Regions from separate parts of the Stutzerimonas chloritidismutans genome, predicted to be linked through region 3. Evidence: predicted binding sites of a transcription regulator. Region 3 holds the regulator's gene; each other region holds the start of a gene.
The links. The regulator sigma-54, encoded in region 3, starts transcription at its own class of promoters, with help from an activator protein. The targets are predictions, from matches to a motif close to ANTGGCATNNANNTTGCTNT.
Positions count from the first base shown of each region.

Region 1: a site for sigma-54 is predicted at 3,615-3,634, ahead of glnK (P-II family nitrogen regulator). Genes of this name have one in related genera too.
Region 2: a site for sigma-54 is predicted at 3,166-3,185, ahead of LLJ08_RS13615 (ammonium transporter). Genes of this name have one in related genera too.
Region 4: a site for sigma-54 is predicted at 2,137-2,156, ahead of flgB (flagellar basal body rod protein FlgB). Genes of this name have one in related genera too.

Region 1 covers NZ_CP086067.1:3,853,861-3,859,626, reverse strand. The annotation lists gene LLJ08_RS18125 (BCCT family transporter) at 1-1,499, opposite strand, end outside; gene LLJ08_RS18120 (YifB family Mg chelatase-like AAA ATPase) at 1,631-3,127, opposite strand; gene LLJ08_RS18115 (accessory factor UbiK family protein) at 3,164-3,424, opposite strand; gene glnK (P-II family nitrogen regulator) at 3,823-4,161, shown strand; gene LLJ08_RS18105 (ammonium transporter) at 4,200-5,516, shown strand; gene LLJ08_RS18100 (ammonium transporter) at 5,640-5,766, shown strand, end outside.
Region 2 covers NZ_CP086067.1:2,950,523-2,956,288, forward strand. The annotation lists gene LLJ08_RS13600 (DUF3597 domain-containing protein) at 1-348, shown strand, start outside; gene LLJ08_RS13605 (DUF2789 domain-containing protein) at 405-641, opposite strand; gene LLJ08_RS13610 (2-hydroxyacid dehydrogenase) at 759-1,691, shown strand; gene LLJ08_RS13615 (ammonium transporter) at 1,726-2,934, opposite strand; gene dgt (dGTPase) at 3,215-4,711, opposite strand; gene LLJ08_RS13625 (hypothetical protein) at 4,819-5,016, shown strand; gene LLJ08_RS13630 (MOSC domain-containing protein) at 5,013-5,726, shown strand.
Region 3 covers NZ_CP086067.1:3,429,432-3,435,197, reverse strand. The annotation lists gene yjgA (ribosome biogenesis factor YjgA) at 1-282, opposite strand, end outside; gene pmbA (metalloprotease PmbA) at 395-1,741, shown strand; gene LLJ08_RS16040 (HPr family phosphocarrier protein) at 1,790-2,062, opposite strand; gene rapZ (RNase adapter RapZ) at 2,076-2,933, opposite strand; gene ptsN (PTS IIA-like nitrogen regulatory protein PtsN) at 2,934-3,398, opposite strand; gene hpf (ribosome hibernation-promoting factor, HPF/YfiA family) at 3,406-3,714, opposite strand; gene LLJ08_RS16020 (RNA polymerase factor sigma-54) at 3,789-5,303, opposite strand; gene lptB (LPS export ABC transporter ATP-binding protein) at 5,450-5,766, opposite strand, start outside.
Region 4 covers NZ_CP086067.1:3,139,816-3,145,581, forward strand. The annotation lists gene flgE (flagellar hook protein FlgE) at 1-502, opposite strand, end outside; gene flgD (flagellar hook assembly protein FlgD) at 533-1,216, opposite strand; gene flgC (flagellar basal body rod protein FlgC) at 1,236-1,679, opposite strand; gene flgB (flagellar basal body rod protein FlgB) at 1,691-2,095, opposite strand; gene cheR (protein-glutamate O-methyltransferase CheR) at 2,293-3,120, opposite strand; gene LLJ08_RS14500 (chemotaxis protein CheV) at 3,155-4,087, opposite strand; gene flgA (flagellar basal body P-ring formation chaperone FlgA) at 4,170-4,907, shown strand; gene flgM (flagellar biosynthesis anti-sigma factor FlgM) at 5,019-5,348, shown strand; gene LLJ08_RS14515 (flagella synthesis protein FlgN) at 5,391-5,766, shown strand, end outside.

The DNA.
Region 1 (5,766 bases), 420 kb from region 3:
GTGGCATCCAGGCGCAGCGCCTTGAGCAGACCCCACATCGAACAGAGCAACGCGATGGTGAAGGGCAGGGCGCTGGCGATGGTCGCCGTCTGCAACGCGGTCAGGCCATCGGCGAGCAGCAGCGCGATGGCCACCCCGCCCATGGATGCGGCCCAGAAGATGCGCTGCCAGACCGGAGTGCCCTGCTGGCCGCCGGAGGCGAGCATGTCCACCACCAACGCGCCGGAGTCCGCCGAGGTGACGAAGAACACCACCACCATGATGATCGCGATCAGCGAGATGAAGCCCGAGAAGGGGAAGTGCTCGAGGAAGGCGAACAGGGCCAGCGAACTGTCCTGCTCGATGGCTTCACCAAGGCTGGAGACGTGTTCCCAGAGGATCATGTGGATCGCGGTGTCGCCGAACACGGTCATCCACAGCAGGGTGAATGCGGTCGGCACCAGCAGCACGCCGGTGACGAACTCGCGAATTGTCCGGCCCCGCGAGATGCGCGCGATGAACAGGCCGACGAAGGGCGACCAGGCCAGCCACCAGCCCCAGTAGAACAGCGTCCAGCCGCCGATCCAGTCGTTCGGCTCGTAGGCATAGAGATTGAAGGTCTTGTTGACGATGTCCGACAGGTAGCTACCGGTGTTCTGCACGAAAGTCTGCAGGATGAACACCGTCGGCCCCGCGATCAGCACCATCAGCAACAGCAGCGCCGCCAGCGTCAGGTTCAGCTCCGACAGCCGGCGCACGCCCTTGTCCAGGCCGGTGACCACCGAAATCGTCGCCAGCAGCGTGGTGGCGATGATCAGGCCGATCTGCACCGGCACGGATACCGGCAGGCCGTACAGGTGATTCAGCCCGGTGTTGATCTGGGTGACGCCGAGGCCCAGTGAGGTGGCGACCCCGAGCACCGTGCCGATGATGGCGAAGATGTCCACGGCATGCCCGATCGGCCCATAAATGCGCTCGCCGATCAGCGGGTAGAGCGCCGAACGCAGGGTGAGCGGCAGGCCGTGGCGGTAGGCGAAGTAGGCCAGGATCATCGCCACGATGGCGTAGATCGCCCAGGCATGCAGGCCCCAGTGGAAGAAGGTGATCTTCATCGCCTCATAGGCGGCCGCGCTGGTGCCGCCTTCGCCCACCGGAGGTGAGAGGAAGTGCATCACCGGCTCGGCGACGCCGAAGAACATCAGGCCGATGCCCATGCCGGCGGAGAACAGCATGGCGAACCAGGTCAGGGCGCTGTAATCCGGTTCGCTGTGATCCGGCCCGAGCTTGATGTCGCCGTAACGACTGAACGCCAGCAGCACCACCATGAGCAGGATGAGTGCAACGGCGAGGATGTAGAGCCAGCTGACGTTGGCGATGATCCAGGCCTGGGTATCGCCAAACAGCGTTTGCGCATGGCTCTGGAAAGCGACGCTGTAGATCACCAGCGCCAGGATGATGACCGCCGAGCCGTAGAAGACCGGGGCGTTGAGGTGGGACGACGAGGGCTGTTTTGCCTCCATGCTGCGCTCCTTCGGGTTGTTTCTGGGGAGTGGCCGCCTGTGGCGAAAGCCATCCAACTTAACACAGACCGCAAAGGATGCCCGTTGTCCGCCGCTGATCGATGCGCACCGAAGCCCGTGCTAGAGCAGGCTCAGCCTTGACTACCGGGCCGGTACTGCAGGGCTTCGGCGAGGTGCTGGCGGCTGATTCGCCCGGCCTGTTCCAGATCGGCGAGGGTGCGCGCCACCTTGAGCAGGCGGTGCGCGGCGCGCAGCGACAGCGCCAGGCGTTCGCAGGCGCGCTCCAGCCAGGCCTGATCCTCGGTGCCGAGCTGGCAATGGCTGCGCAATCCGGCGAGGTCGAGAAAGGCATTGGCGCAGCCCTGACGGGCGAGTTGCAGCTGCCGCGCCTGGGCTACCTGGGCGGCGAGCACGGCACTGCTCTGGCCCGTCTGCAGCGGCGCGTTGAGGGCCGTCGCCTCGCGCGCCACGGTCAAATGCAGGTCGATGCGGTCGAGCAGCGGGCCGGAGAGCTTGTTGCGATAGCGCTGGATCTGGTCCGGCGTGCAGCGGCAGCGCCCGTTGGGATCACCGAGGTAGCCACAGGGGCAGGGATTCATCGCCGCCACCAGCTGGAAACGCGCCGGAAAACGCACCTTGTCGCGGGCCCGAGCGATGACGATATGCCCCGACTCCAGTGGCTCACGCAAGACCTCGAGCACCTTGCGGTCGAATTCCGGCAGCTCGTCGAGAAACAGCACGCCCTGATGCGCCAGGGTGATCTCCCCCGGCTGCGGGCGACTGCCGCCACCGACCAGCGCCGGGCCGGATGCACTGTGATGGGGCTGCCGAAAGGGCCGTTGTGGCCAATGCTCAAGGGGGCTGTGACTGGCCACCGAATGGATGGCGGCGACTTCCAGGGCTTCCTGTTCGTCCAGCGGCGGCAAGAGACCGGGCAGGCGGCTGGCCAGCAGCGTCTTGCCGGTGCCCGGCGGGCCGGAAAACAGCAGGTTGTGCGCGCCCGCCGCGGCGATCAGCAACCCGCGCTTGGCGGCCTGCTGGCCTTGCACGTCGGCTAGGTCGGGGTAAGGCTGAATCTGTCGTAGCAGGCCCTGGGCCACATAGGGTTCGAGCGGCGTGATGCCGTTGAAGTGCGCAGCGACCTCGAGCAAGTGCTCGGCGGCATAGACGGTGAGCCCCGAGGCCAGGCTGGCTTCCTCGGCGTTGGCCCGTGGCACCAGCAGCGCGCGCCCTGCCGCTCGAGCGGCGAGGGCAGCCGGCAGGACTCCCTGGACCGGGCGCAAGGCGCCGGACAGTGCCAGTTCGCCGAGGCATTCCAGGTTGTCGAGCCGCTCGGCCGGCAGCTGACCGCTGGCGGCGAGGATGCCCAGGGCAATGGACAGGTCGAAGCGGCCGCCGTCCTTTGGCAGGTCGGCGGGGGCGAGGTTGAGGGTGATGCGTCGAGCGGGAAAATCGAAGCCGGAGGTGAGAATGGCGCTGCGCACGCGATCCTTGCTTTCCTTGACCGCGGTTTCCGGCAGGCCGACCAGGGTCAGTGCCGGCAGGCCGTTGGCCAGATGAGCTTCGACGGTCACCGACGGCGCTTCGACGCCAATCTGCGCGCGGCTATGAACTATGGCCAGGGACATCCGATCACTCCTTTGATCGTGTCGCGGCCCGGTCTGTCAGGACGCGGGCGGCGTGAGCTTTTCTTCCAGTTCGGCAACCTTGGCTTCGAGCGCCTCCAGGCGCGCGCGGGTGCGGGCGAGCACCACCATCTGGCTGTCGAATTCGTCGCGGCTGACCACGTCGAGCTTGTTCAGTGCGCCCTGGACCACACCCTTGAGCTGGGCTTCGAACTCGCCACGCGGCAGCGGCGTCTCGCCGTTGAACAGGCGCGAGGCCTGGGAGCCGATGGCATCTAGGAAAGCTTTTGGCGGCAACATTGAAAACACCTGTGGTTGAACCGGGCGCAGTGTAGCACGGGCTTTTTCTGGTCTTTCTCAGGTGGCGTGCACAAAAAATGAGCAGCTGCTGGTGCGTGCGCGCACCAATATTGTGCGTGTTCTGGCCGCTACCGTCCGTCGGGCATCCATTCCATCCGTGCGCACCCCGTAAAACCGGGCATTGCGTAAAGCTGGCACTGATTCTGCTTTGTCCCCAGCGACGCATGCACCAACGGGTTGCGGTGCATCGGTGATTCGCGACGCTTTGTCGGAGAGGTTGGTGGTGTCGGACTGCGGACCGGCTACAGCCGGAGCGTTACAAGAGCCAGACACTGAGCTTAGACTTGAGCCGGGTTCGTACTTCTGGGGCAAGTCCACCTAAAACGGGAGAAGTTTTCATGAAACTAGTCACTGCCATCATCAAGCCGTTCAAGCTGGACGACGTGCGCGAGTCGCTGTCGGAAATTGGCGTACAGGGCATCACCGTAACCGAAGTCAAAGGCTTCGGTCGTCAGAAGGGCCACACCGAGCTGTATCGCGGTGCCGAATACGTCGTCGACTTCCTGCCGAAGGTAAAGATCGACGTGGCCATCGCTGACGATCAGCTCGATCGCGTAATCGAGGCCATCACCAAGGCGGCCAACACCGGCAAGATCGGCGACGGCAAGATCTTCGTGGTCAACCTGGAACAGGCCATCCGCATCCGTACCGGCGAAACCGATACCGACGCGATTTAAGCAGCACCTCCGAACCCCCACGCCCCAGGAGTAAAACCATGACTCTGCGAAAATTCGCAGGGCTAGGAGCCCTTTTGTCTCTGATAAGTCCAGGCCTGGCCCTGGCGCAGGAGGCAACGCTGGATTCAGGCGACACGGCATGGATGCTGACGGCCACTGCGCTGGTGCTGTTCATGACCATCCCTGGGCTGGCGCTGTTCTACGGCGGCATGGTCCGCTCGAAGAACATTCTCTCGGTGATGATGCAGTGCTTTGCTGTCACCGGCCTGATGAGCATCCTCTGGATGGTCTACGGCTACAGCCTCGCGTTCGACACCACCGGTATGGAAGCTGGGGTCACCAACTTCAATTCCTTCGTCGGTGGCCTGGACCGTGCCTTCCTCAGCGGTCTGACGCCCGACAGCCTGGTCGGCGCCTTCCCTGAAAGCGTCTTCATCACCTTCCAGATGACCTTCGCCATCATCACCCCGGCGCTCATCGTCGGCGCCTTCGCCGAACGCATGAAGTTCTCCGCGATGCTGGTGTTCATGGGCGTCTGGTTCACCCTGGTCTACGCGCCGATCGCGCACATGGTCTGGGGCGGCGACGGCGGCCTGATGTGGGATTGGGGCGTGCTCGATTTCGCTGGCGGCACCGTGGTGCACATCAACGCCGGTATCGCCGGCCTGGTGGCCTGCCTGGTGCTGGGCAAGCGCAAGGGCTATCCGACCACGCCGATGGCGCCGCACAACCTGGGCCTGACCCTGGTCGGTGCCGCAATGCTCTGGGTCGGCTGGTTCGGCTTCAATGCGGGCTCGGCCATCGCCGCCAACGGTACGGCCGGCATGGCCATGCTGGTCACGCAGATCGCAACTGCCGCTGCGGCGCTGAGCTGGATGTTCGCCGAGTGGATCGGCCACGGCAAACCCAGCGCGCTGGGCATCGCCTCCGGCGTGGTTGCCGGTCTGGTCGCCATCACACCGGCTGCCGGTACCGTCGGCCCGATGGGCGCTCTGGTCATCGGCCTGGTATCCGGAGTGGTCTGCTTCTTCTGCGCCACCAGCCTGAAACGCAAGCTCGGCTACGACGATTCGCTGGACGCCTTCGGTGTGCACGGCATCGGCGGCATCGTCGGTGCGCTGCTCACCGGCATCTTCGCGGCACCCATGCTGGGTGGCTTCGGCGAAGTGGAGAACATCGGCCTGCAGCTGTGGATTCAGTTCAAGGGCGTGCTGTTCACCGTGGTGTACACCGGCATCGTCACCTACCTGATCCTCAAGGCGATCGATTTGGTGATGGGCCTGCGGGTGAACGAGGAGCAGGAGACCATCGGCCTCGACCTCAGCCTGCATAACGAGCGTGGCTACAACCTGTAATCCATTCAGGGCACCCCGGAGCCAACCCCGGGGCCAATCCGAAAAGCGGCACAGGCCATCGACGCGGCATGCGATGGCCTGTGGACCGAACAGCGCACAAAGCGCGACAGCAAGAGGTGAAACATGGATAGCACTGCATTGATACCCGTCCAGTACGGACTCGATACCTTCTACTTCGTGATCTGCGGAGCGCTGGTGATGTGGATGGCGGCAGGTTTCGCCATGCTCGAAGCCGGTCTGGTCCGGGCGA
Region 2 (5,766 bases), 480 kb from region 3:
CATGCCGCACCCGACAGCACAGCGCCCACCACACCACCTGAGGCCTCCACAGGCGGTGCCGGCGCCCCCACGGGCCCTGCAGTGGACCAGGTGGACGTCGCGGCCAAGCTCGACGGCATGGCGCAGAATCACCCGGAGAAACTCAACTGGCGCACGTCCATCGTCGACCTGCTGAAGTTGCTCAGCTTGGACAGCAGCCTCACCGCGCGCAAGGAACTGGCTACCGAGCTGGGTTGCCCGGCTGACAAGATGGGGGATTCGGCGCAGATGAACATGTGGTTGCACAAGGCGGTGCTGAACAAACTGGCCGAGAATGGCGGCAACGTACCAGCCGATCTGCTGGACTGATCTGCCTCGAGGGGCGACAGGCGAGCTGCAGCGATTGCGGCAGCTCGCGCTGGTGATCAATGCTCGTGCATGCGCACATTCAGCTCGTCGACAATCGGCGCCCACTCCGCATCCTCGACCCACTCATCGCGCAGCAGCGCGCGCTGCGACTCGTTCCAGACCGGCGCATCGGCCAGCCGAACGTCTTCCGGCAGGTGCCCATGCTTGCCGATGAATGCATCGATACTCGCCGGGTCTGACGCCAGACCCAGCTGCTCGAACAGGGTACCGAGGTCTTTGTTGGGTAGTTCCATGATGTTCTCCTTAGGCTCGTCAACAGGCTGAAAGGCGCGTCGCGCGTTCCGCTACTCGCCTATTCAGAGACTCTGCGGCTGACTACAGTTCCGCCTGGACCGATGAGGAACGACTGCATGGACATCCTGCTCTGCGGCAGCTTCGACGATAACGAGCGCGACGCCTGGCTCGCAGAGCTGCAGCGCGCCTTGCCGCAAGCCCGCTGGCACCTGTCCGCGACGGCGGAGAACGCCGGGCTGATCACTGCGGCGGTGGTCGCGAACCCACCCGCGGGATTGCTGCAGGGCTTGCCCAACCTGCGGCTGATCCAGTCGCTCTGGGCCGGCGTGGACCGCCTGCTCAGCGACCCGAGCCTGCCGGACGTGCCGGTGGCGCGCATGGTCGACCCGACCATGAGCGCGGCCATGGCCGAAACCGCGTTGTGGGCGACTCTCTCGCTGCATCGGGGTTTCTACGATTACGCCCGGCAGCAGCACGCCTGCGATTGGCGGCAACTGCCGCAGCGGCGGGCTGACGAAATCCAGGTGACGCTGCTGGGCATGGGCCAGATGGGCCGGACATGTGCCCAGCGCTTGGTCACCCAGGGCTACCGCGTGACTGGCTGGAAGCTTCGCAGCGGCGCTGCAGAGGGCCTCGCGCTTGAGCACGGCATGGATGCCCTCTGGCCGCTGCTGGCATGCAGCGACATCGTCATCAACCTGCTGCCACTGACGCCACAGACTGGCGATCTGCTGGACCGGCGTTTCTTCGAAGCTCTGCGCCCCGGCGCCGGGCTGGTCAACCTCGCACGGGGCGGGCACCTGGTCGAGGCTGATCTGCTGCAGGCGCTCGAATGTGGCCAGGTCGGCCATGCGGTGCTCGACGTGTTTCGCAGCGAGCCGCTGCCGGCAGAGCATCCGTTCTGGAAGCATCCACAGGTGACCGTGCTGCCCCACATCGCAGCCGCAACGGACATGCGCAGCGCGGCCCGGATCGTCGCCGTTAACCTGCAAGCGCTGCGTGACGGCGAACCGCTGCATGATCTGGTGGAGCGCAGCCGCGGCTACTGAGCGCGACTGCGGCAACCGGACATAAGCAAGCGGCTCAATCCTGGCTGAGCGCGCCGATCCGGTGGATGGAAAGATCCGCGCCGTTGAACTCTTCCTCCTGGCTCAGGCGAATACCTGTGGTCAGCTTGAGTAGGCCGTAGACACCGAAGCCGCCGAGCAGCGCCACCAGCATGCCCATGCCGCTGCCGATCACCTGACTGATCAGGCTCACGCCGCCCAGACCGCCCAGCGCGGACTGGCCGAAGATGCCGCAGGCCACCCCGCCCCAGATCCCGCACAGGCCGTGCAGTGGCCATACACCCAGCACATCGTCGATCTTCCAGCGATTCTGCGTAGCGGTGAACGTCCAGACGAACAGTGCTCCGGCGATCGCACCAGTAGCCAGTGCGCCGACCGGATGCATCAGATCGGAGCCGGCACAGACCGCCACCAGGCCAGCCAGCGGGCCGTTGTGCAGGAAGCCCGGGTCGTTGCGCCCGGCGAGCCATGCCGCTGCAGTGCCCCCAACCATCGCCATCAACGAATTCACCGCAACCAGCCCGCTGATACCCTCGATGGTCTGCGCGCTCATGACGTTGAAGCCGAACCAGCCGACGATGAGAATCCACGATCCCAAAGCGAGGAAAGGAATGTTCGATGGCGCGAATGCCACCAGCCTGCCGTCCCGGTAGCGACCGTTGCGTCGCCCCAGCAAAACCACCGCGCCAAATGCCAGCCAGCCGCCCATGGCGTGCACCACCACGGAGCCGGCGAAGTCATGGAAGGACGCACCGAACTGGCGCTCAAGCCAGCCCTGGAAACCGAAATTGCCGTTCCAGATAAGGCCCTCGAAGAACGGATAGACGAACGCGACGATCAGCAGCGTGGCGCACAGCTGCGGGCCGAACCGCGCGCGCTCGGCGATACCGCCGGAGATGATCGCCGGAATGGCCGCGGCGAAGGTCAGCAGGAAGAAGAACTTCACCAGCGCGTAGCCGTGGTCCACCACCAGCTGATCGGCCGGCTGCATGAAGGTCACGCCATAGGCGACCCAGTAGCCGATGAAGAAATACGCCAGGGTCGACACTGCGAAGTCGGTGATGATCTTCGATAACGCGTTGACCTGATTCTTCAGACGTACCGTACCGACTTCGAGAAAGGCGAAGCCGGCGTGCATGGCCAGCACCATCACCGCGCCCATCAGGATGAACAGGGTATTCGAACCGTGGACCAGGGTTTCCACGGCGCTGTTGAGGTTTTCCATGGGTTACTACAGCCTCAGCGGATAAATCGCACCAAAACGGTTACCTCTGCCAGACGCATGCACCGAGATGCATCACCGCGCCATGTCGGGCCACCGTCACCTGCAGCCGGAGCTTGCTTGCAGCGAAACGCTGAAGCGCCATGAAACCTTTGATATCAACAGGTTAAGGAAACTACCGGAAATCCGTCGTGCGCCATTGCGGGGCTCGCACGACGACTGCTGCACCAAGCAAAAGCAAGGCGCGTACCAAGCGCAGCGGCAGTTCTGGTGCAGCGCACCCTCAGAGGGCGGAAAGGGCCCGATACTCGTCCTGAGCCAGTTGGTCGGTCATGCCGCTGATGTAGTCCTGCAGCATCCGGTTGCGGTAGTAGAACTCCCACAGAGGCCAATCCGCCGATTGTTCAGCGTGCTCCTTGAGCGCTTCGTGGTAGGCCTTGACGAGCTGGTTGGGCAGGCGTCGCGCCAGCATCTGCAGGTGAGGTTCGCTGCGGCAGGCGCCGAGGCTGAGTGCATCGAACACGGTGGCCGGCACGCGCAGCAGCGGCGCATAGAAGTCGAGCAGGCCCTGGAGAATGCGATAGCCCTGCAGTTGCAACGTTTCCACCTCGCGGTGGCAGAACACGTGCTCCATCGCGACATCCTTGAAGGTCTGCACGATGGCGTTGGGCAGGCTGTCGTCCTCCAGCAACGCGCGATCCAGGGTGCCGTGATAAACCGCGGCGATGTTGTCGATGAACTGCCGCGCAGCGTGCTGCACCAGCGGGTGGATCATGTTCACCCGCAGCCAGATGAAGAACTCGCCGGCCTTGTTGATCGGCTCCTTCTGCGCGCGCTCCAGCGCGTAGTTGACCATGCCCCGGAAACTGCGCTCCGGGCCCGGCACCGGGGCATCGACCGAACCATGCAGCGCGAACTTGGCGAGCAGCAGCTGCGCCAGCTGTTCGATGCTGAAGATGCCCTTCTCCACCGAATCCTCGATGTCGGCAAGGCAATAGGCGATGTCGTCGGCGGCCTCCATCACGTAGGCCAGCGGGTGACGCGTGCACGGCTGCAGATCGAGCGCCGCCTGCAGCGCACGCACGAAGGGTTCCTCGGACAGATAGAAGCCGGGCTTCTTCAGCAGGTAGGCGCCTGGCGTGCCTTTCGCGGGCTTGGCCTGATAGGCCGGACGGACGTACTTGAGCAGTCCGGCGGTCTGCGTATAGGTCAGGTTGAGGCGTTGCAGCGAGACCACCAGGCGAACCGCCTGGGCATTGCCTTCGAAGTGCTTGAGATCGACCAGCATCCGTTTGCGCAGCTCGGCATCGCCCTGCCCCGGCGTCACGGCGGCCGTGAACAGCCCGTCGAGATTGCGCTCGAACCACTCGCCGATGGCGTACTCGCCGAAATGGCCGAACGGCGGATTGCCGATATCGTGCATCAGGCAGGTCATCTCGACCAGGCTCTGCAACGCCGGCTCGAGTCCGTCCAGGCCGAACTCCGCGGCGCCGTGGCCGAGCTGCTTGTACAGGGTGCGAACGATGAAGCGGCCGGTCTGCTGCACTTCCAGCGAATGGGTGAGGCGGCTGCGCACCGCGGCATTGCGCTCCAGCGGAAACACCTGCGTCTTCTGCTGCAGGCGGCGCACCGCGGCCGAGTTTATGATGCGCCCGCGATCGCTCTCCAGCTGGTCCAGCACGGCGTCGAGGCTGCCATCGCTGACCCGCAGGCCCGCCTCGGCCTTGCCATAGGGGCGTTGGCGGGAGATTTTGTGCTTGAAGTTCATGGACACCGGCATGCATCGTTCTCGCGGCGCAAAAAGAATAGCCATCGAGCCTAACGCGAGCGTTCCGGGTTTACCATCGCTGCCCCTTTCATCGCCGAGTATGGCGACGGAGACGATTCGTGAGTCGAGCAGATTTTCATCAGAACAATGCCGAGCGCGCCCGCGCCGAAGCCCAACGCCTGCTGGACCGGCAAGCGGCCCTGGGCTCGCGCTGGCTGGCCTGGGTTGCCACCGAGCTGTATCAGCTCAGCCCACCGGAATACACCGCCATGGTCCGCCGCGAACTGGAGCAGCTCAACCGAGCACAGCAGCCGTGACCCTGCAGGCGCCACGCACCGCGCTCGGAGCCTGGACGGTCGACGGCCCATTGCTGTGCCGTCAGTTTTCGCCGCTGCCGGATAGTCGCAGAGCCACCGCCATGGACAAGCAAGCCAGCGACGGCCCGCTGTGGCTGGGCCTGGATGGCCTGCAGGGTGATCGGATCGCCGATCGGCGTTTTCATGGCGGGCCGGATCGCAGCCTCTGCCACTACCCGACCCAGCATTATCAGTATTGGTCGCAGCGCTTCCCGCCGCTGCGCGCGCGGCTTGGCCTCGGCGCCTTCGGTGAGAACCTAGGTAGCCAGGCGCTGGACGAAGAGCAGGTATGCATCGGCGATCTTCTTCGCTGGGGCACCGCGCTGATCGAGATCAGTCAGCCGCGCTCGCCCTGCATCAGGCTGGACAACCGTCACGGTGTGCGTGGCCTGGCACGGGAGCTGTCGGGGAGCGGCCGCACCGGCTGGCTCTATCGGACCATCGAGCCAAGCACCGTGCGTCCTGGCGACACGTTGCAGTTGCTCGAGCGCCCGCACCCGCAGATCAGCGTCGCGCACCTGTGGCGCTGCTTTCTCGATCAGAACCTGACTGAAGACAGCCTGCAGCAACTGGCGAAGCTACCTCCTCTGGCCTTGCATTACCGGGCGATCTTCCGCCAGCGCTACGACGCCCTTCGTGGGCGACGCGACCAGCACAGCCTGTTCGACTGATACCAAGGGTCTGTTCCCGTTTCGTGCGCGGCAAATGGCG
Region 3 (5,766 bases):
CGAGGCGTCCAGTTGATCGACCAGCGCGAGAATGGCATCGACATCCTGGTCGCGCATCAGCTTACCGATGTACTGGATGTGCCGTTTGCGCGCGATATGCGCCTTGTGTTTCGGCGCGTCGGCCAGCGCCTTCTGCAACGCGTCGCTCAGAGGCAGGCGAGCGATGAGGTCAGGCTTGAGGGTAGTTAGCCGCTCGCCTAGCTCCTGCAGGGCAAGCAGCTCGCGTTTGACCTGGGACTTGCTTTTTTCGTCGAAATCGTCGGCGTCGGAGTGTTCAGACATGGGGATGGTCCACTAGGAAATGCCGCCATCATAACAGCAGCCCTGGCAGCAGGCTCCAGAGGAGCGGCGCCAGGTTGCAACTTGATTCGATTGCAGTGGTTTGGGAGTGCTTATGAGTGAAGTAGAGGGCATCGGCCCGCACGCGCTGCCCGGTTTGCGCGAGAAGGTCGAGCGCATCATCGAGGAAGCGCGCCGGCAGGGCGCCAGCGCCAGCGAGGTTTCGGTCTCCATGGAGCAGGGGCTGTCGACCACAGTGCGTCAGCGCGAGGTGGAGACGGTCGAGTTCAATCGCGACCAGGGCTTTGGCATCACGCTCTATGTCGGCCAGAGCAAAGGCACTGCGAGCACCACCGGCAGTGGTGACGACGCCATCCGTGAAACCGTAGCCGCCGCGCTGGCCATCGCCAGGCATGCCTCGGAGGACGAATTTGCTGGCCTCGCTGACGCTACGCTGATGGCGCGCGAGCTTCCCGATCTCGATCTTTACCATCCGTGGGCGGTCACCCCCGAACAGGCCATCGAGCAGGCGCTCAGCTGTGAAGACGCCGCGTTCGCCTTCGATCAGCGTATCCGCAACGCAGACGGCACTACGCTAAATACCCATCAGGGCTGCCGCGCCTATGGCAACAGCAACGGCTTCATCGGGGGCTATTGCAGCAGCCGTCACAGCCTGAGTTGCGTGATGATCGCCGAGAGCGCAGGGCAGATGCAGCGTGACTATTTCTACGACGTCAACCGCATCGGCGAGTCGCTGCTCGACCCGCAGACCATCGGCCGGCGCGCAGCCGAGCGTGCCGTGCGACGTCTGGGTGCGCGCCCGGTTCCTACCTGCGAAGTGCCGGTACTTTTCGCCCCCGAGCTGGCGACCGGTCTGTTTGGCCACTTCATTGCAGCGATTTCCGGCGGAAATCTCTACCGCAAAGCCTCTTATCTTGAGGATGCCCTGGGACAGGCGCTGTTTCCCGAGTGGCTGAGCCTTGATGAGCGTCCGCACATCCCGCGAGCCCTCGGTAGTGCCAGCTACGATGGCGATGGCCTTGCGACCTATGCCAAGCCGTTCGTGGAGAACGGCCGCCTGCTGTCCTATGTGCTTTCGACCTATTCCGGACGCAAGCTCGGTATGCCCAGTACGGCCAACGCCGGGGGTGTGCACAACCTGTTCGTCAGCCATGGGGAAGAGGATCAGGCGGCGTTGATCCGGCGCATGGGCCGAGGCCTGCTGGTGACGGAGCTGATGGGACAGGGCCTGAATCTGGTGACCGGCGACTATTCTCGTGGCGCCGGCGGCTATTGGGTCGAGAATGGCGAGATCCAGTTCCCGGTACAGGAAGTAACGATTGCCGGAAATCTGCGCGACATGTTCCGCCAGATCGTGGCGGTCGGTTGCGATGTGGAAACGCGCGGCAACGTGCGGACCGGCTCGGTGTTGATCGAGCGAATGATGGTCGCTGGCAAGTAAGGCAGTGCGGCGCGGTCGGCAACGATTCGCGCCGCTGTGGCAAGGTGTCTACTCGCCTTCTTCGAAATAGTCGTCGATCAGCGCGGTCAGCGCGTTCAGTGCGTCCTCTTCCTGTTCACCTTCGGTGTCCAGGTGCACGGTGGTGCCTTTGCTGGCGGCGAGCATCATGACCGCCATGATGCTCTTGCCGTCGACCAGCGTGGCCGGGCAGCGGCCAACGCGAATCTTGCAGGGGTAGCGATTGGCAACGGCGACGAACTTGGCGGCAGCGCGCGCGTGCAGGCCGAGTTTGTTGATGATGGTGACTTCGCGGGCGGGCATGGTGCAGGTATTCCTAGGCGAGGTCCCGATGACGGACCTGCAGGTTCTTCAGCGGTTCTCTCAACGCCTGGCCTAGCCGTTCGGCCAGGTAGACCGAGCGATGATGGCCGCCGGTGCAGCCGATGGCGATGGTGACATATGCGCGGTTGCTGGCGGCAAAGCGCGGCAGCCATTTGCTCAGATAGCCGTGGATATCCTGGAACATTTCCTCCACGTCGGCCTGGGCGCTGAGGTAGTCGATCACCGGCTGGTCTAGCCCGGAAAAGTCGCGAAGCTCGGCTTTCCAGTAAGGGTTGGGCAGGCAACGTACGTCGAACACGAGATCGGCATCGATCGGCATCCCGCGCTTGAAACCGAATGACTCGACCAGAAAAGCGGTGCCCGGCTCAGGCTTGTTGAGCAAGCGCAACTTGAGCACGTCGCGCAGCTGATAGAGATTGAGATGGGTGGTGTCGATCTTCAGGTCGGCGTGATCGATGATCGCTGCGAGCAGCAACTCCTCATCATGGATCGCTTCGGCCAGAGAGCGATTTTCGTTGGTCAGTGGATGGCGGCGGCGGGTTTCCGAGAAGCGCTTGAGCAGGGTCTCATCGTCGGCATCCAGATAGAGCACATCGCACTGGATGTGCCTGGCGCGGACTTCTTCGAGTAGCTCGGGGAAGCGCTTGAGCTGACTGGGCAGGTTGCGCGCGTCGATCGACACGGCGACCTGCGGATGCAGCAGCTCAGTGTGCAGCAGGGCGCGCTCGGCAAGCTCAGGCAACAGTCCGGCAGGCAGGTTGTCGATGCAATAGAAGCCGTTGTCCTCGAGCACGTTCAGTGCAGTGCTCTTGCCCGAACCCGAGCGTCCACTGACGATGATCAGCCGCATCTATGCCCCGTTCTGCACGTCGACCACTACCTGGTAGAGGCTTTCGTTGCTCGGCGCCTGGCGCAGTCGTTGGCGTACGTCTTCGCGGTCGAGCATGCTGGCGATCTGGCGCAGCAGTTCGAGATGCTCGTCGGTGGCGGCCTCCGGTACCAGCAGGACGAACAGCAGGTCCACCGGCGCGCCGTCGATGGCGTCGAAATCCACTGGCGTCTGCAGGCGCAGAACGGCGCTCAGCGGTGCATTGCAGCCAACCATGCGGCAGTGCGGGATGGCGATGCCGTTGCCGAAGCCGGTCGAGCCGAGCTTCTCGCGCGCGATCAGGCTTTCGAAGATGGTCTGGGAGTCGAGATCGATAAGGTCCCGGGCGATCACCTTGGCGATCTGTTCCAGGACGCGCTTCTTGCTACCGCCCGGGACGTTCACCAAGGAACGCCCGGGGGTGAGGATGTTTTCGAGTCGGATCATATTGGAGTCAGCGGGTGACAGCGCCCTGTGTGTGGTCGAGCTGCTTCTCCTTGTGCTTGATCAACTGGCGATCGAGCTTGTCGACCAACAGGTCGACGGCAGCGTACATGTCTTCGTGATCGGCGATGGCCACGACTTCGCGGCCTGCGACGTGCAAGGTTGCTTCGGCTTTCTGCTTGAGTTTCTCGACCTGGAGGATCACCTGAACGCTGATGATGCGGTCGAAGTGGCGAGCAAGCCGATCGAATTTCTCCTCGATGTAGTCACGCAGGGCATCGGTTACTTCCAGATGAACACCGCTGATGTTGACTTGCATACTGCTATCTCCTTTGCCTTGTACGAAGAGCAGGTTGGTGGGCCTGCCGCCGGGACAGTTCGACCAGGGGCCGATCACAGTAGACGTTTGCGCTCGCTGGATGGTGCGATACCGAGCGACTCGCGGTACTTCGCAACTGTGCGGCGGGCCACCTGGATGCCCTGCGCTTCCAGTAAACCAGCGATCTTGCTGTCGCTCAACGGCTTTTTCTGGTTTTCCGCGGCGACCAGTTTCTTGATGATCGCGCGGATCGCGGTGGACGAACATTCGCCGCCTTCCGCCGTGCTGACGTGGCTGGAGAAGAAGTATTTGAGTTCGTAGATGCCGCGTGGCGTGTGCATGTATTTCTGCGTGGTCACGCGGGAGATGGTCGACTCATGCATGCCCACCGCCTCGGCGATGTCGTGCAGTACCAGAGGCTTCATCGCCTCGTCACCATGCTCGAGGAAGGCGCGCTGGTGTTCGACGATCTGAGTCGCCACCTTCATCAGGGTCTCGTTGCGGCTGAGCAGGCTCTTGATGAACCAGCGCGCTTCCTGCAGCTGGTTGCGCATGAAGGTGTTGTCCGCGCTGGAGTCGGCGCGTTTGACGAAGCCGGCGTATTGCGCGTTGACGCGAAGGCGCGGCATGGCTTCCTGATTCAGCTCGACCAGCCAGCGATCATTGTGCTTGCGCACGATCACGTCGGGCACCACGTATTCCGGTTCGCTCGCCTCGATCTGCGACCCCGGGCGCGGGTTCAGGCTCTGGATCAGTTCGATGACCTGGCGCAGATCGTCTTCCTTGATCTTCATTCGCCGCATCAGCAGGCTGTAATCCCGGCTGCCGAGGATGTCCAGATAGTCGCTGACCAGACGCTTCGCTTCGCTCAGCCATGGTGTGCGGTCGGGCAGTTGGCGCAGCTGCAACAGCAGACACTCACGCAGATCACGTGCGCCGATGCCGGCCGGTTCGAATTGCTGGATACGACGCAGAACGACCTCGACCTCGTCGAGTTCGATTTCCAGCTCGGGATCGAACGAGTCGACGATTTCCTGCAGCGTCTCTTCGAGATAACCCTGTTCATTGATGCAGTCGATGAGGGTGGTCGCGATCAGCCGGTCGGTGTCGCTCATTGGCGCGAGGTTGAGCTGCCACAGCAGATGGCTCTGCAGGCTTATGCCGCTCGATGTCCGGCTGGTGAAATCCCACTCGTCGTCATCGTTGCTGGGCAGGCTGCTGGCGCTGGTCTGGTAGATGTCTTCCCAGGCGGTGTCGACCGGAAGCTCGCTGGGAATCCGCTCGCCCCAGTCGCCGTCGCTGTCGTCCAGGCTGTCACTGCTATGAGAGGGCCCCTCGTAGGTGCTTTCCTGGCTGCTGCTTTTCTCGGTGACGGTGTCGCCTGGCCGTTCAGCGGCCTCGGCCATAGGGTCGGAGCTGTCGAAGTCGTCTCCGTCTTCTTCGCGTTCGAGCATGGGGTTGGAGTCCAGCGCCTCCTGGATCTCCTGTTGCAGATCGAGGGTGGATAGCTGGAGGAGCCGTATGGCCTGTTGCAGCTGCGGTGTCATCGTCAGCTGCTGGCCCATCTTCAGGACTAGCGATGGTTTCATGGCAGAGGACTTCGAACCTTTTATGCCGGCGCAACCGCGCCCATTCCGACATGCCGTGCGCGGGGCGCCGGCAGAAAGCAAATTATATGCCTGCCGATGAAGCCTTTGCCTAGAGCCGATTTGCCGAGCCGAGCAAAAATTCCGCCTTACAGGCGGAATTCGTGGCCCAGATAGACTTCCTTGACCAGCTGATTGCTCAGGATGGTCTGCGCATCGCCCTCGGCAATCAGTTGCCCGTCGTTGACGATGTAGGCCGTCTCGCAGATATCCAGTGTCTCGCGGACGTTGTGATCGGTGATCAGCACGCCGATGCCCTTGGCCTTGAGGTGATGGATGATCTGCTTGATATCGCCCACCGAAATCGGGTCCACACCGGCGAAGGGTTCATCAAGCAGGATGAACTTCGGTGCGGTGGCCAGTGCGCGGGCAATCTCCACCCGGCGTCTTTCACCACCAGAGAGGC
Region 4 (5,766 bases), 290 kb from region 3:
ACGGGGCTGTGTTAGTGGAATTCAGATTGAACGTTTGCTCTATTTTAGTAGTAGCCTTAGGTTCCTGACTGCCCGACTGAATTCGCAAATTACCAATAGTGTCTTGGAGATTACCGTCTTCATTGACGGTGTACCCCTGCAGGTTATAGCCGAAGTTGTCAACCAGAAAGCCTTCACGATCGGTACCGAAGTACCCAGCGCGGGTGTAGCTTAGCGCACCGTTATTACTAACCTGGAAGAAGCCCTTACCATTTATTGCTAAGTCCAACGCATTTTGCGTGTAGTTAATATTACCTTGAGTAAATTGCTGGGAAATGTTTGCTAACTGCACTCCACTGCCCACGGCATTCTTACTGACGCCCATAGACGAAGCATACACGTCGGCGAACTCCGCCCGAGACTGTTTGAAACCGGCAGTTCCAGCGTTGGCGATGTTGTTGCCAGTAACGTTGAGATCCTTGCTGGCAGCACGCATGCCGCTAAGACCGATATTGAAGGACATTGAATCGCTCCTTTGCCGAAGTGCCGGCGGTTATTGTCCGATGACCTGGACTTGAGAAAGCCCGATGCTGCCAACACCGGCAAGGTTGAGCATCAGCTCCCCGCCGTTCTGCCCGAGGGTTACGCTGTCGACGTTAGCCGGCAGCAAGGTATACAACCCCTTGGTTTCGCCCTGATACGTAGCCTGCGCCTCGAATCGATAGGTCCCGGGCGGCAAGACCTTGCCGCTGGAATCCTTGCCATCCCACATGAAGGAAATGTTGCCGGCTTCTTGCGCGCCCATGTTCACGCGACCAACCGAGGCTCCGGTACTGTCGTACACATTCACGAACACGTTGCTGCTCGAGGTCGGCAGCACCAGGCTGGCCTTGAAGGTTTCACTGGTATCGACCACGGCCTTGTCGGCCGGCACAATCACCTTGCGCCCGACCAGGGACGATGCCTGGAGCGCCTGCGAAGACTGATAGCCGGAAAGGATGGTTTCCATGCTGGAATTCAGTTTCTCGACACCCTCGACGGTGCTGAACTGCGCCAGCTGACCGATGAACTCGCCGTTTTCCTGGGGTTCCAGCGGATTCTGGTTGTTCATCTGGGCAACCAGCAGTTCAAGGAACTCGTTCTTGCCAAGGTCGTTCCCCTTGACCTCGCGATCCTCTCCGAACTGGTACTGCTCGAGTATCGAACTGGTACCGCCAACGCCGCTTGTAGTGCTCATGAATGCGCTCTCGTAACGATCACTGACCCAGCGTCAGCACTTTCTGCAACATGGTCTTGGCCGTATTCATCAGCTCGGCGTTGGTCTGAAACGCGCGACTGGCTGAAATCATGTCGGCCATCTCTTCCACCACATTGACGTTCGGGTAATACACGTAGCCTGCCTCATCAGCGGCCGGATGATTGGGTTCGTAGCGCGCCTGCAGCTCGCCCTGATCCTCGACTACACCCAACACCTGAACACCTACGCCCGCCTGATCCTGCTCCGCGAAAAGCGACTGGTCGGGCTGGCCGCCGGCCTGCTGAAACACGGTCGCAAACACGGGATGCCGAGCGCGGTAAGTCTGATCGACGCTGGATGAAACGGTTTCGGCGTTCGCGATGTTGCTGGATATAGTGTTCAGACGGGTGCTCTGGGCACTCATGCCACTACCGGCAATGTTGAAGACGCTGCTTAGAGACATGGGAAACTCCTTTACTCGCCGCGCAGGGCACTGATCAGCCCTTTAAACTTGCTATTGAGCAGGGTGAAGCTCGCCTGAAAGTCAACGGCGTTCTTCGCGTAGTTGGATTGCTCGATCTGCAGATCGACAGTGTTCTGATCAAGCGAGGGATGCGCGGGAGTGCGGAAGCGCAAGGAGGCATCGGCAATCTCCAACCCCTCGGCGGCAATATGCTTGTCACTGGTCCGCGTTACCCCGAACCCACCCTGGCTACGAGCGGACTGCTCGGCAAGCACGCTGCTGAAGTCCAGATCGCGAGCCTTATAGTTAGGCGTGTCGGCGTTGGCGATATTGTTCGCCAGCACTTCGGCGCGCTGCGAGCGAAAACCGAGTGCCTTCTCGTGTAAACCCAGTGCCTTATCGAAACTGATGCTCATGATCTGGCCCTCTGCCGGATACAAGTCTGCTTAAGCAAACACCAGCAAAGCTCATGCCACTGAACGCAAATCATTGATTTTATTGGGCTAACCAGAGAACTCTCGGTTAGAAGGCGTCAAAAGCGGCAAGGCTTTACCGCTTTTTTGCCGCACCCGCCATATTGCATGACGGTTTTCTGCCGCCGGCGTCATGCCGGCTATTTCGCCTTGTAGATGATTCCCGGACTGCACTGGACCATCTGATACAGCTCAGGCAGGCCGTTGAGCGCTTCGGAGGCGCCAAGAAACAGATAGCCGCCTGGGCGCAACGTCGCATGAATGCGCTTGAGAATGTCCTTCTTCACATCAGCGGAAAAGTAGATCAGTACGTTACGGCAGAACACGATGTCGAACTTGCCCAGCGCGGCATAGCTGTCGAGCAGATTCTGCACCCTGAACTCGACCCGCGAACGGATCGCGGGCTTGACCGCCCACCGTCCTGGTGCCTTGACATCGAAGTAGCGCTGCAGGCGGTCACTGGACAGGCCGCGAGCAATTGCCAGACTGTCGTATTCTGCCGCCTTGCACGCCGCAAGCATCGCGCCGGACAGTTCGGTAGCCACGATCTGCACCCCGGTTTTCGCCTGACTGGGATTGCTGCGCTCGTACTCATCGATGGACATCGACAGAGAGTACGGTTCCTGCCCGGACGAGCATGCCGCCGACCAGATCCGCAGACGCTGCCCCGCACCAGTCTTGAGCATCTCTGGCAGTACACGGTTCTTGAGCACTTCGAAAGGGTAGGTGTCACGAAACCAGAGCGTTTCGTTGGTCGTCATAGCATCGACGACCAATTCCCGAAGCCCGCTACGTGGCTGTGCCTGAATCTTCCGGACCAGATCGCCCAGCGTCTTGATGCCCTGTTGTTCCATCAGCTTGTTCAGCCGACTGGACACCAGATACTGCTTGTTACTGCCCAGCAGAATGCCGCACGTCTTTTCAAGAAACACCCGGAACTGCTCAAAATCCAGATCGACTGACACCAATCAAAGCCTCACCATCATGAGAGAGGAACTAGCCTCAGTTTGCATCCGCCTGCCTGATCCGCTCAGCCACTCGGGCAGCGAGATCATCAGGCTGGAACTTGGCGAGGAAGTCATCCGCCCCCGCCCGTTTCACCATGTTCTGGTTGAACACGCCGGAAAGGGAAGTATGCAGGAGTATATGCATACCTTGCATGCGCGGATCGTGCCGCACCTCGGTAGTCAGGGTATAGCCATCCATTTCCGGCATTTCAATATCGGAAATCATCATCAGAAATTCTTCAGCCGGTTTCTTGCCCTCGTCAGCCATTCGCTTCAGATAATTGAGAGCCTCCCGTCCATCATTCAGCTTGACGACCTCGATACCGATATTTTCCAGGCAACGAGCAATCTGCTTACGCGCCACAGACGAGTCGTCGACGATGAGCACGCGACACGAAAGTGCCCTGGCACGGGTATCGTCATCGACCACATCGGCTGACACCTCTTCGGAGGTCGGTGCAACTTCTGCCAGCACCTTTTCCACATCGATGATCTCCACCAGCTTGTTGTCGATGTGAGTTACGGCCGTCAGGTAATGATCGCGTCCTGCACCCTTTGGCGGAGGCAGGATCGCTTCCCAGTTCAGATTGACGATCCTTTCAACCGAGCTCACCAGGAAACCCAGCGTTCTGTTGTTGTACTCGGTGATGACAGCGAAAGAATTCTGCAAATCCATCAGCGCCGACTTGCCCGTGGCGAGCGACAGATCGAGGATAGGCAGGGTGCTGCCGCGAATGCTTGCAACGCCCCGTACCACCCGGCCGCATTTGGGCATCACAGTCAGGCGCGGGCACTGCAACACTTCGCGCACCTTGAACACGTTGATGCCATATAGCTGCTCGCCTTCGAGACGAAAAAGCAGCAGCTCCAAACGGTTTTGCCCCACCAACTGGGTACGCTGGTTAACCGAATCCAATACACCGGCCATGCCAGTCTTCCTCTCTGCTTGCAGATTATTGGGGCCGAGGACGCGGCACGCCCCTTGCTTTGGTTGGGATATGAACGTCCAAATGACCATTTTCCGGCGCGGCCGGCTACCGTACAGAAATGTGCTGCTATCAATGCTGTGCGTGTTTTCTCAGCTCACCCATGCGTCAACCTTGTCACATCCTCAGCAGCTTATCGACGTGACCGAGCAGTTTCTTGAGCAGACAGTAAGCGAGTATTTAAGCCGCAGCGCTATCGATGCACGCTACGAGGTCGAAGTAGCCAGACTGGACCCTCGTTTGCGCTTGAATCAATGCGATCAAACTCTCACGACCAGCCTTGGCAGCACCGCTATCCCTGTAGGACGTGTGAGCGTACGGGTAAGTTGCGAAGGCAGCAGCCCATGGTCGGTATTCATCCCTAGCCACGTCCGCCTTTATCGTCAGGTCCTTGTCGCCAGCAAATCACTTCTGCGCGGCACAGTATTGACCGATGCCGACGTGAGGCTAGCCGAACGGGACGTGTCCATCCTTACTCAGGGATACCTGACAAGACACGACGAGGCGCTGGGTAACAAGCTGACACGGCCGGCTCAGCCAGATCAGGTCATCACGCCTAATCAGCTGGAAATGGCGAAGGTAGTACGCAAAGGCGATCAGGTGGTCATCACGGCCAGGTCGGGCTCGATAAGCGTACGCATGCCCGGCGAGGCGATGGCCGATGGCGTTACGGGCAAACAGATCCCGGTCAAGAACCAACGTTCCGGTCGCACGATCAAGGCCCGAGTGACTGGCCCAGGCCAGGTTGAAGTGGCAATGTAGCATGTCCGCATGCCGCAGTTTTCCAGTGTGTTCGCTGGAAAAAAAGGCTAAAGTTTCCTCCATTGTTGCCGAACACATGGCAAGCGTCCTGATTCCTTCGAGGTTTGCATCATGGTCATCGACTTCAATCGGCCCAACAGTCCACTGAACGCCCCTAACGGGCGCAGCGGCGTACAAGGCAACGAGCGTACTGCCGGCACCCAGCAAGGGCCTGCTAGCGAAGCACCTAAAACCGACAGCGTCAACTCCAACACTAGCGACACCGTTCAACTGAGCCCTGAAGCCCAGCGCCTGCAGCACGCGGCTGACAAATTGAACGAGCAGCCCGCAGTGGACCAGGAGCGCGTTGAGAAGCTGAAACAGGCGATCGCTGATGGCTCCTACCAGGTTGATAGCCAACGCGTCGCATCCAAGCTGCTCGCGTTCGAGACCCAGCGCTGAACCTGAGCCGACACATACACGCGAGCAAGCCCAGAGCACGAAATGCAAGATACAGCCCTGCTTGAGCAGCTAACCGATGATATCGGCATCGCACGCCAGCTCCTTGAACTCATCGATCAAGAACTCACCGCACTGGGTGAACGCAATCTGGCGGAGCTAGAGGCGATATTAGCGAAGAAGCAGCCGTTACTGGCACTGCTTGGGCAGCATGGCACTCAGCGTAGCCAGTGGCTTGCGGGATTACAGCTGACGCCTGATCGCGCCGGACTTGAAGCGGCCGCAAATAGATCGAAGGACGGTGCGCTTATCCTTGAGCGAGCGCTATCGCTGGAGACAGAGCTTGAGCGCTGCCGTAGCGCCAATGAAAGAAATGGCCGTCTCATCCGAGCCAATCAAAGCGCCCTCGGCGGAATGCTGC